4 regions of the Lysinibacillus sp. UBA5994 genome follow, and region 1 is predicted to be linked to each of the others. Evidence: riboswitches for the same ligand, from Rfam matches in the RefSeq annotation. Region 1 holds a riboswitch; each other region holds the start of a gene.
What was found. Region 1 has a riboswitch for thiamine pyrophosphate ahead of thiW (energy coupling factor transporter S component ThiW). Riboswitches for the same ligand answer to the same signal wherever they lie in the genome.

Region 1 (2,205 bases):
CTTTTGTCGCTGACGTCACAACCTATGAAGAACGTGGGAAAGGTATGGGGATGTTGGGTGCCGCTATGTCTCTTGGCTTTATGATTGGACCAGGTATTGGTGGCTTTTTAGCAAAGGTAAGCTTACATTTCCCATTTTTCACAGCTGGAGCTGCAGCCATTGTAGCATCTATTTTATCTTACTTTTTATTACCTTCTACCAAACCAAACACTGCTCAACAGAAACAAAAGCAAGACAATCTGGCGAAGCAAATGGCTCGTTCCATACATATGCCTTATTTTGTTATGCTCATAATTATGCTGGTGTTCTCGTTTGGAATTGCAAATTTCCAAACGACATTGTCATTATTTGTGACAGAAAAGTTTAATTACACACCTGTAGATATAGCGATTATATTAGTTGTTGGTGGTGCTTTTGGAGTAGTAGTACAAATGTTTATTATTACACCACTGTTCAATCGTTATGGTGAAATGAAAGTAGTACTAGTAAATTTATTTATTGCATCCGTTGCTATTTTCTTAATATTATTTGTTTCTGGCTTTGCCCTTATTTTAGTTGTAGCAACAATTTTCTCTACAGCAACGACATTAATTCGTCCAGCTGTTAATACACTCATCTCAAAGCTTGCAGAGAAAGAGCAGGGATTTGCTGCGGGCTTGAATAATGCCTATATGAGCCTCGGAAATATGATTGGACCCGCTTTGGCAGGTTTATTATTTGACTGGAATATGAATAGCCCATATATTTTCGGTTCTATCATATTATTAGCCTGTTTCTTCCTTGCGCTCATCTGGACAGTGAAAAAAGCACCTCATTTAATGCATCCCGATACAAAATAGTCTGAAAAATCATTGACTATTTTTAGCAGTATGTTACATTATTGTTGATTCACAAAATTGAATGATTTTAACCACTAGGGGAGTCTTTTAAAGGCTGAGACGTATATGGTAATATACGGACCCTTTGAACCTGATCTAGTTCACACTAGCGGAGGGAAGTGGCGCTACTTGCTGTTGTCACTATATACACGCAAGGCCGCTTCCTATTGTTTAAAGGGGGTGGCCTTTTTATTTTTCCTCACGAACTTTACCAAAAGGAGTGAACTTTATGTCAATTCGTAAATTAACAGTCATGGCTTTATTAGTAGCCGTTGCTGTTGCAGGCTCTACTTTCGTATCCATCCCAACAGGAATCGCACGTGCTTACCCAGTTCAGCATGCTATTAATGTGATAGGAGCCATTATACTTGGACCCGTACCAACAGTTATAGTTGCCTTTGTCACTGCCATCATTCGTATCCTTACTGGAACAGGCTCTCTACTAGCTATCCCTGGTAGTATCATCGGTGCGTTCTGTGCTGCCCTTGCCTATAAATATAGCAATAAAATGTGGTTAGCTGGTATCGGAGAAGTTATCGGAACGGGCATTCTGGCTTCACTTATTGCCGTCCCTTATGCAAAATTATTCATGGGAACATCTGTAGCAGCATTCTTCTTCCTACCAGCCTTTTTAACATCAAGTACGATCGGTGCTATTTTAGGTGTAATGGTTGCAAGTAGCTTGCGTAAAACAGAGCTAGTAAAGAGGTTTAATTCTTCTCTTTATTGAGAGAGATTGAATTATGAGCATTCATTGAGCTGGGGTAGTCCAATTTGGATCGCTTTTCTTCTCATTTACCCTCTTTACAAAGGGGATAACTCTCTATTTCAAGGAATATAAAAAGCAGTGCAAAACTATTCGAATTTGCACTGCTTCCTCTATTTTAAGATCGTTTTTTCATGCCTTTTAACAACTGTGCTACATTCGTGTCTTCTGGTATAGTTTTTTCCTCAACCAGCGGCTCTTTTTTCTTCGCATTCGTTAGGAAATTCCAACCAAAACGTCTTATCGTAATATCAATAAAGAAAAGAAGCATACTTGCTAAGAGTAGCCATGTGGCAATATTTTGCCGATCTGCTCCTTTTGTCGTAAAGTCACGGAAGACATCTTGTGGTTCCTTTAAAACAGTGCCTCCTGTTCGTTGAGTTAACTCTTCTATCAGTTGGTTATTTACAGGGAGTAGTTCGTATTCAGCACTATAAGGAACACTTAGCCCTGCCTGATAAATGGCCTGCTTTTCATCTGCTATACGGAAGAAAATTAATCCAGGTTCAGCTTGTACTACAGCTCGAACTTGAGATGCGGAAATGGTTTCAAGTTGTGTTT
Region 2 (2,205 bases), on a different contig from region 1:
CCTTTTGCAATCATCACCGGATCAACAATCAGTGGAATGTTTAGCTCCCTGATCTTGTGTGCAATTGCTTTGATAATTTCTGAGGAATAAAGCATTCCTGTTTTAATCGCAGCGATTGGAAAATCTTCTACTAAGGCCTCGAATTGTTTTTTTATAAAGGAAACGTCAATAGGGTAAACACCTGTTACACCCAAAGTATTTTGAGCAGTTAGAGCAGTAATAACAGAAGTACCAAACACTTCTAATTCCTGAAATGTTTTTAAATCAGCCTGTATACCCGCGCCACCACCACTATCTGAGCCAGCGATTGTTGTTACAATATGCATGAAGCTGCACCATCCTTTGATAAGCGATGTATAGCATTGAGTAAGGCTATTTGAAAATCACCAATGTCTGCAGTAAATGCGGATGCCAGTACACCTGCTTTTTTATAGTAAGTAAGTGTTTCCGTTAATTGTTGGTAAGGATTATGGCTTACACTATAGGCTGCGCCACAAATTGCGCTAAGTAAACAACCTGTACCCGTTACTTCCGTCATTTGTGGATGACCACCAGCGATCCATTGGCTATGCTTGCCATCAGTTATAAAATCGCGTTCTCCTGTGACAATAACAATGCATTGATAGCGTTGAGCCAATGATGTGGCTTCTAATTCCATAGCGATAGTGCCATGACCACTATCGACACCTTTTTGTTGCCAATTTACACCAACTATTGCTGCTAGCTCGCCGAGATTACAGCGAATCACGGCAAAGTGTATGTTTTCCAGTAAGTATCTTACGGTTTCCTTACGATAAGTTGTGGCTCCAACTCCGACAGGATCTAAAATAACAGGAATACCAAGTTTATTGGCTTTTTCACCTGCTAATAACATGGCACTTTTTGTGCGATCATTAAGTGTTCCAATATTAATTAATAATGCTTGAGCAATGGCCACCATCTCCTCTACCTCTTGGTAGTCATCGGCCATTACTGGTGAAGCACCTATCGCTAATAAACCATTTGCTTGAAAATTTGCCACTACATAATTGGTAATACAATGGATAAGTGGTTGCTGTTGACGAATTGTTTGAAAAATCATTGTAGTCCTCCTTTAGGGATGGACGTAAGCATGCAAAAAAGGCTCTTTTTGTGTAAAAATGCACGAAAAGAGCCTTTCATCTGAAAACGATGTTTATTGCTCCCTACGTCAGTATTAACTAACAGGTTCAAAGGGTCAGGTTTTACCTTCTCAACTCTTACGAGTCCCCCTGCAATCTTGCTTTTAGTTGACCAAAATGTACCATACTTTTCATATGTATTCAATAGCAAGTTTTCCTATAGATAAAATGTGACCGATGCCATATAGGAGGGTATGATAGTTGTCATGACTTTACCGAAATTAAGCACAAACCATTGAAAATGCTGAAAAAAGAGTTTTATAATGTGTCATAACAAAAGGGGGCAATTGCCATGAAAAGACAAGATTTAGTTGCACCAGAATGGTATAACATAGTAGAGGAAATTGAAAAATATGCTCAGGATGCAGCCAAAAATGCTTTAATCATTTGTGAAGAAAACCAAGACATCCAATGTATTACATATGCACATTTATTGGAAAAAGCGAATCAAGCAGCACATGTATTCACCAAGCAAGGTTTAAAGAAAGGTGATGTCATTTTAGTAATGGTACCACGTTCGGTTGAAGCATATATTGTGTATATTGCTGCATTGAAAGCGGGTTTAACTATTATTCCAAGTTCTGAGATGTTAAGAACAAAGGATATTGAGTATCGAATTCATCATGCAAATGCTAAAGCAGTTATTGCATTTGAACCCTATATTGAACAGTTCGATAAAGTAGGAAATTTACAAGACATACTGCAATTTGTCATAGGGAATGCACATGAACCTTGGCAGAACATACTTGAAAAAATGAATAATCAACCTACAACCTACATAAATCCTATCCCAACAAAAAGCACAGACAATGCATTTTTAGCCTATACAAGCGGAACAACAGGAAATCCAAAAGCAGCAGTGCATACGCATAGTTGGGGCTATGCTCATTTACGAACAACAGCACCACATTGGTTGGGTGTACAAGAAAATGATATTGTTTGGGCGACTGCAGCACCAGGGTGGCAAAAATGGATTTGGAGTCCATTTCTAGCTACTTTAGGCAGTGGTGCTACTGCATTTGTCTACAAAGGTAAATTTGAAGCA
Region 3 (2,205 bases), on a different contig from region 1:
AATAATTTAAAATATGGTTTGGTTCATCATGTAAAGATTGACCTAAGCCATGACCTGTTAAATTCATAATAACAGTTAACCCATTAGCATTTGCCTCGCGTTCAACAGCTTTACCAATTTGATTTAATTTAGATCCAGCCTTTACCTTTGTCATTGCTCGATCAAAGGCACTTTTAGCAACACGGCAAAGCTTTTCTTTGTCCTCATAGCCATCACCCACAACAAATGAAATACCTGTGTCAGCAAAATAGCCATTTAAAGAGCCTGAAACATCAATATTTACGATATCTCCCTCTTGAATAACACGCTTTCCTGGAATACCATGTGCTACTTCTTCATTGACGCTAATACATGTATACCCTGGAAAATCATATTCTCCCTTTGGTCCTGAAATAGCGCCAGCCTCTGCAAACATGCGACCAGCAATTTCATCAAGCTCAAGTGTTGTAACACCTGGTTTTGTGGCAGCTTTCATTGCTTCGCGAATTTCAGCACAAATGCGTCCTATTTTTTTAAAAGCTTCAATCTCTTCTTGCGTTTTTACAATCATGTATAACGTCCCTTTCATCTAATATCTATTCTTTAATATAACATAACTTTTTATGCGTATAACGATAAACGCTTTAAATATTGTATGCTTTCCTACTTTGCAAAGTGCTAAAAGAGTTATTCACGACAAAAAAGTCCCTCCACTCATGTGAAGGGACTAGCGTTAAAATTTTCTTTGCATTAATTGGGGAGCGGCTGTGAATAAAAGAACACCAACGACAGCCGTTAAAATGGTTGCTGGTAGCATATATGTACCATTGTAGATGATGGAATAGATCCATGCATTCTGGTCACCCGCATATTCGGCAAAAAATACAGCACCAGCGATTGTATGTGCTGTGTATCGTAAGAAGCCTGCGAAAACGGTACCTATGATTATATAAAGTGCCATTTTTGTTTTGTTCATATGTTTAGCAGCGTCTAACACTGGTCCACGTACAACCGCCGCTAATCCTACAACAGTAAAAGCAACACCATAATCTAGTAATCCTTGTAGCCAGTGCACGATATAAGAACCAAACATTGTTTGCATAACACCCACAAGTAGTCCCGTAGTAAGACCAGCTACTAAGCCCCAGCGAAATGCTATTAACATAATCGGTACCATAACAAGACTAACTGAGCCGCCTTGTGCCCATACTTTAAAGGAAACCTGATCCAGTACGAGACCTATCGCTGCAAAAATCGCAATCTCCACTAGCATTAATAGTCTTTTTTTGTCCATACATATTCTCTCCTTTGTTCCGATGTAGGATACAAGAGCAGGAATAGAAAAGCGCTGATATGTCTCTTTCTGACACCTTTTTTCCTTTACGGACGAAAAAACGATGTCAGGACAGAGCCTCACATCGTACAAGTGTCGGTTTCTATCCACATCCCTACGCAAGCGTTAACTTACAGGTTCGAAGAGTCAAGGCATTACGTGCCCAGTCTCAGCTGACATCATCAGCTCCCCTTGTGGTCGTTACATCTGAATTTATTTGAACACTCTCATTGTACGCAAAGGATTGAAGGATTACAACCTTCCATACATCATTTTTTTGAAACTTTGCTGTTTTTCATGCGTAAATATTTAAAAAGGAGGTACAACTATGGAGAATCAAAAAATTTTAGCTGCCTTTAGTTATCTTAGTATTTTCTTCGCCCCTTTTATCGTTCCATTAATTGTATATTTCGTGACTAAAGATAGTGATGTAAAAAAACATTCGATTCGTGCACTTGTCTCTCATTTAGTTCCTTTTGTTTTTGGCATCCTGTTCTTTATTGTCTTTGTTTTTTCCACATTTAGTTTAGATCCAACCTCCAGTAATAATACAGTGATGATTATTTGGTTTGTTTCATTCGCCATCTATGCTCTCGTCTCACTAGGTATTGTGATTTGGAATATAATTCAGGCTGTTCGTGTTATCCGTTAATGTTTTATTTTTAAGTGAAACAGGTAGTAGTAATTGTAAAAGGAGCTGTTTTGGGATGAAAGTATCAAACGTTGTAAAAACTGCCGTTAAGTTAGCACCTATTGTTATTCCTATCGTAAAAAAAGTAATGGCTGCAAAAAAGGGCACAACGCCTACAACCACAACTCGAAAAAAATAAAACGGAGGCGTATTCCTTTTAGAGGAAATACGCCTTCGTTTTATTTCACTTCAAAATGGGTTT
Region 4 (2,205 bases), on a different contig from region 1:
GAATGATTTTCTTTCAAATTGTTGTACCTATTTTAGTGTTACTTGTAATAGGCGCTATACTACAAAAGAAATTTCGCTTTAATTTAAAAGCATTGTCTCAGCTTATTACATATTGCTTTATGCCAGCAGCTGTTTTTGTAAATTTATATGAAACACATGTGGAATTAACTGTACTGGGAGAGGTCGGATTATTTATTGTACTCTTTATCGGTAGTCAAATGATACTCAGTCACTTTATGGCAAAAGGGTTAGGTTTAGCTAGAACAGAGGCAGCTGTCTTTAAAAATAGTGTTGTGCTCATTAACTCGGGTAATTACGGTATTCCAGTGGCTCAAATGATATTTGCCACGCAACCTATTGGAGTAGCCATTCAGGTCATGCTCGTAATCTTTCAAAATATGACTACGTATACATATGGTTTATACAATTTAATTTCTTCTACAAAGTCAGGTATGACAATCATCAAGGATTTCTTTAAAATGCCTATTATTCATGCGCTGATTATAGGTGTCGCTATGAATTATTTTGATATCGGTATTCCACAGTTTATCAAAATACCAGTAGAACATGTGGCAGATGGATTTATTGCTGTGGCCCTAATTACTTTAGGTGCGCAATTATCACAACTAGAGATGAAATCAATGTTTAATAAAACCGTCTTTATCAGCTGTTTTACGCGACTAATTATTGGACCATCTGTTGCATTGGCCATTATTTATATATTGGGATTAGATGGAGTCGTCGCACAATCACTGTTTATAGCTAGTGCCTTTCCAACATCCCGCAATAGTTCTAGTCTAGCATTGGAATATGATGTAGAATCAGCAACAGCCGCGCAAGCTGTTTTATTTTCAACCATTGTAAGCTGTATAACTGTAACCATTGTGATCTATTTTGCAGAAGTATTATTTACCTAGTAAGATAAAAAATAACTTCCATCTCTTAGTATTATCTGCTACACTAGCATCAAACTAAATAGTATTAACTAGGGGAGTCTGATGAGTCAGGCTGAGAGGGAAACGCTACGAAGTTTCTTGACCCTTTGGACCTGATCTGGCTCATACCAGCGTGGGAAAGTTAAGAAGCTATTGCAGAGTATGCAATCAATAGACCTTTACATTCGTGGCCGGATCCAAATAATTATTTTGGATTCGGCCTTTATTTTTTGGATTGTTGGGGTGAGCTAGAATCGGTCCTTATATCAAAATAAATTTAAGGGAGAGAAGTAGCTCATGTCAGTAATTAGTGAAAAGAATATTACCATTATGTCCAGCTTTGAAGGAAGCAAAAAAGTATATGTGGAAGGAACACGCCCAGATATTCTAGTACCTATGCGAGAAATTGCATTAAGTCCGACAACAGGCAGTTTTGGAAATGAAGAAAATGCTCCTATTCGAGTATATGATACGAGTGGGCCCTATACAGATCCAGCCTACCAAGTAGATATTACGAAAGGTTTACCTGCCTTACGAAATGCATGGATTCAAGAGCGAGGGGATGTAGAAGCATATGAGGGACGCTCTATTAAACCGGAGGATAATGGCTTTCGTCATGTTGATGACCCGCGTATTCAAGAAAATGTCTTCCCTGAGTTGGCGAGAAAGCCTTTGCGTGCTAAAAAAGGTAAAAATGTGACACAGCTTCACTATGCACGAAAGGGAATTATAACGCCTGAAATGGAGTTTGTAGCGATTCGTGAAAATATGGATCCTGAATTTGTACGTTCAGAAATTGCAGCTGGGCGTGCTATAATGCCTTCTAATATTAATCACCCTGAGGCAGAGCCAATGATTATTGGGCGTAATTTTCATGTAAAGATCAATGCGAATATCGGGAATTCTGCTGTATCTTCTTCCATTGCAGAAGAAGTTGAGAAAATGACCTGGGCAACTCGATGGGGCGCAGATAATATTATGGATTTATCGACTGGTAAACATATTCATACAACTAGAGAATGGATTATTCGAAATGCTGCAGTGCCAGTGGGAACAGTGCCAATTTATCAGGCTTTAGAAAAGGTAAATGGTGTAGCAGAGGATTTAACGTGGGAGGTTTATCGTGATACTCTCATTGAACAAGCTGAGCAGGGTGTGGATTACTTCACCATTCATGCAGGTGTCCTTTTACGCTATGTACCACTAACAGCAAATCGTGTGACAGGTATTGTATCTCGAGGTGGCTCTATCATGGCACAGTGGTGTTTAT

Region 2: linked by a shared signal. The riboswitch ahead of thiM (hydroxyethylthiazole kinase) and the one ahead of thiW (energy coupling factor transporter S component ThiW) in region 1 are both predicted to bind thiamine pyrophosphate.
Region 3: linked by a shared signal. The riboswitch ahead of thiT (energy-coupled thiamine transporter ThiT) and the one ahead of thiW (energy coupling factor transporter S component ThiW) in region 1 are both predicted to bind thiamine pyrophosphate.
Region 4: linked by a shared signal. The riboswitch ahead of thiC (phosphomethylpyrimidine synthase ThiC) and the one ahead of thiW (energy coupling factor transporter S component ThiW) in region 1 are both predicted to bind thiamine pyrophosphate.

Annotation. Positions count from the first base shown of each region.
Region 1 is NZ_DJAU01000022.1:110,977-113,181, reverse strand. Features, by position in the region: gene B3D98_RS06360 (MFS transporter) at 1-839, shown strand, start outside; TPP riboswitch at 906-1,013, shown strand; gene thiW (energy coupling factor transporter S component ThiW) at 1,108-1,608, shown strand; gene B3D98_RS06350 (VWA domain-containing protein) at 1,763-2,205, opposite strand, start outside.
Region 2 is NZ_DJAU01000045.1:10,625-12,829, forward strand. Features, by position in the region: gene thiD (bifunctional hydroxymethylpyrimidine kinase/phosphomethylpyrimidine kinase) at 1-326, opposite strand, end outside; gene thiM (hydroxyethylthiazole kinase) at 314-1,081, opposite strand; TPP riboswitch at 1,165-1,262, opposite strand; gene mbcS (acyl-CoA synthetase MbcS) at 1,453-2,205, shown strand, end outside.
Region 3 is NZ_DJAU01000035.1:31,552-33,756, forward strand. Features, by position in the region: gene map (type I methionyl aminopeptidase) at 1-550, opposite strand, end outside; gene thiT (energy-coupled thiamine transporter ThiT) at 713-1,273, opposite strand; TPP riboswitch at 1,408-1,515, opposite strand; gene B3D98_RS12025 (DUF4870 domain-containing protein) at 1,641-1,964, shown strand; gene B3D98_RS12030 (hypothetical protein) at 2,020-2,142, shown strand; gene B3D98_RS12035 (AAA family ATPase) at 2,183-2,205, opposite strand, start outside.
Region 4 is NZ_DJAU01000051.1:15,084-17,288, reverse strand. Features, by position in the region: gene B3D98_RS15550 (AEC family transporter) at 1-917, shown strand, start outside; TPP riboswitch at 978-1,092, shown strand; gene thiC (phosphomethylpyrimidine synthase ThiC) at 1,233-2,205, shown strand, end outside.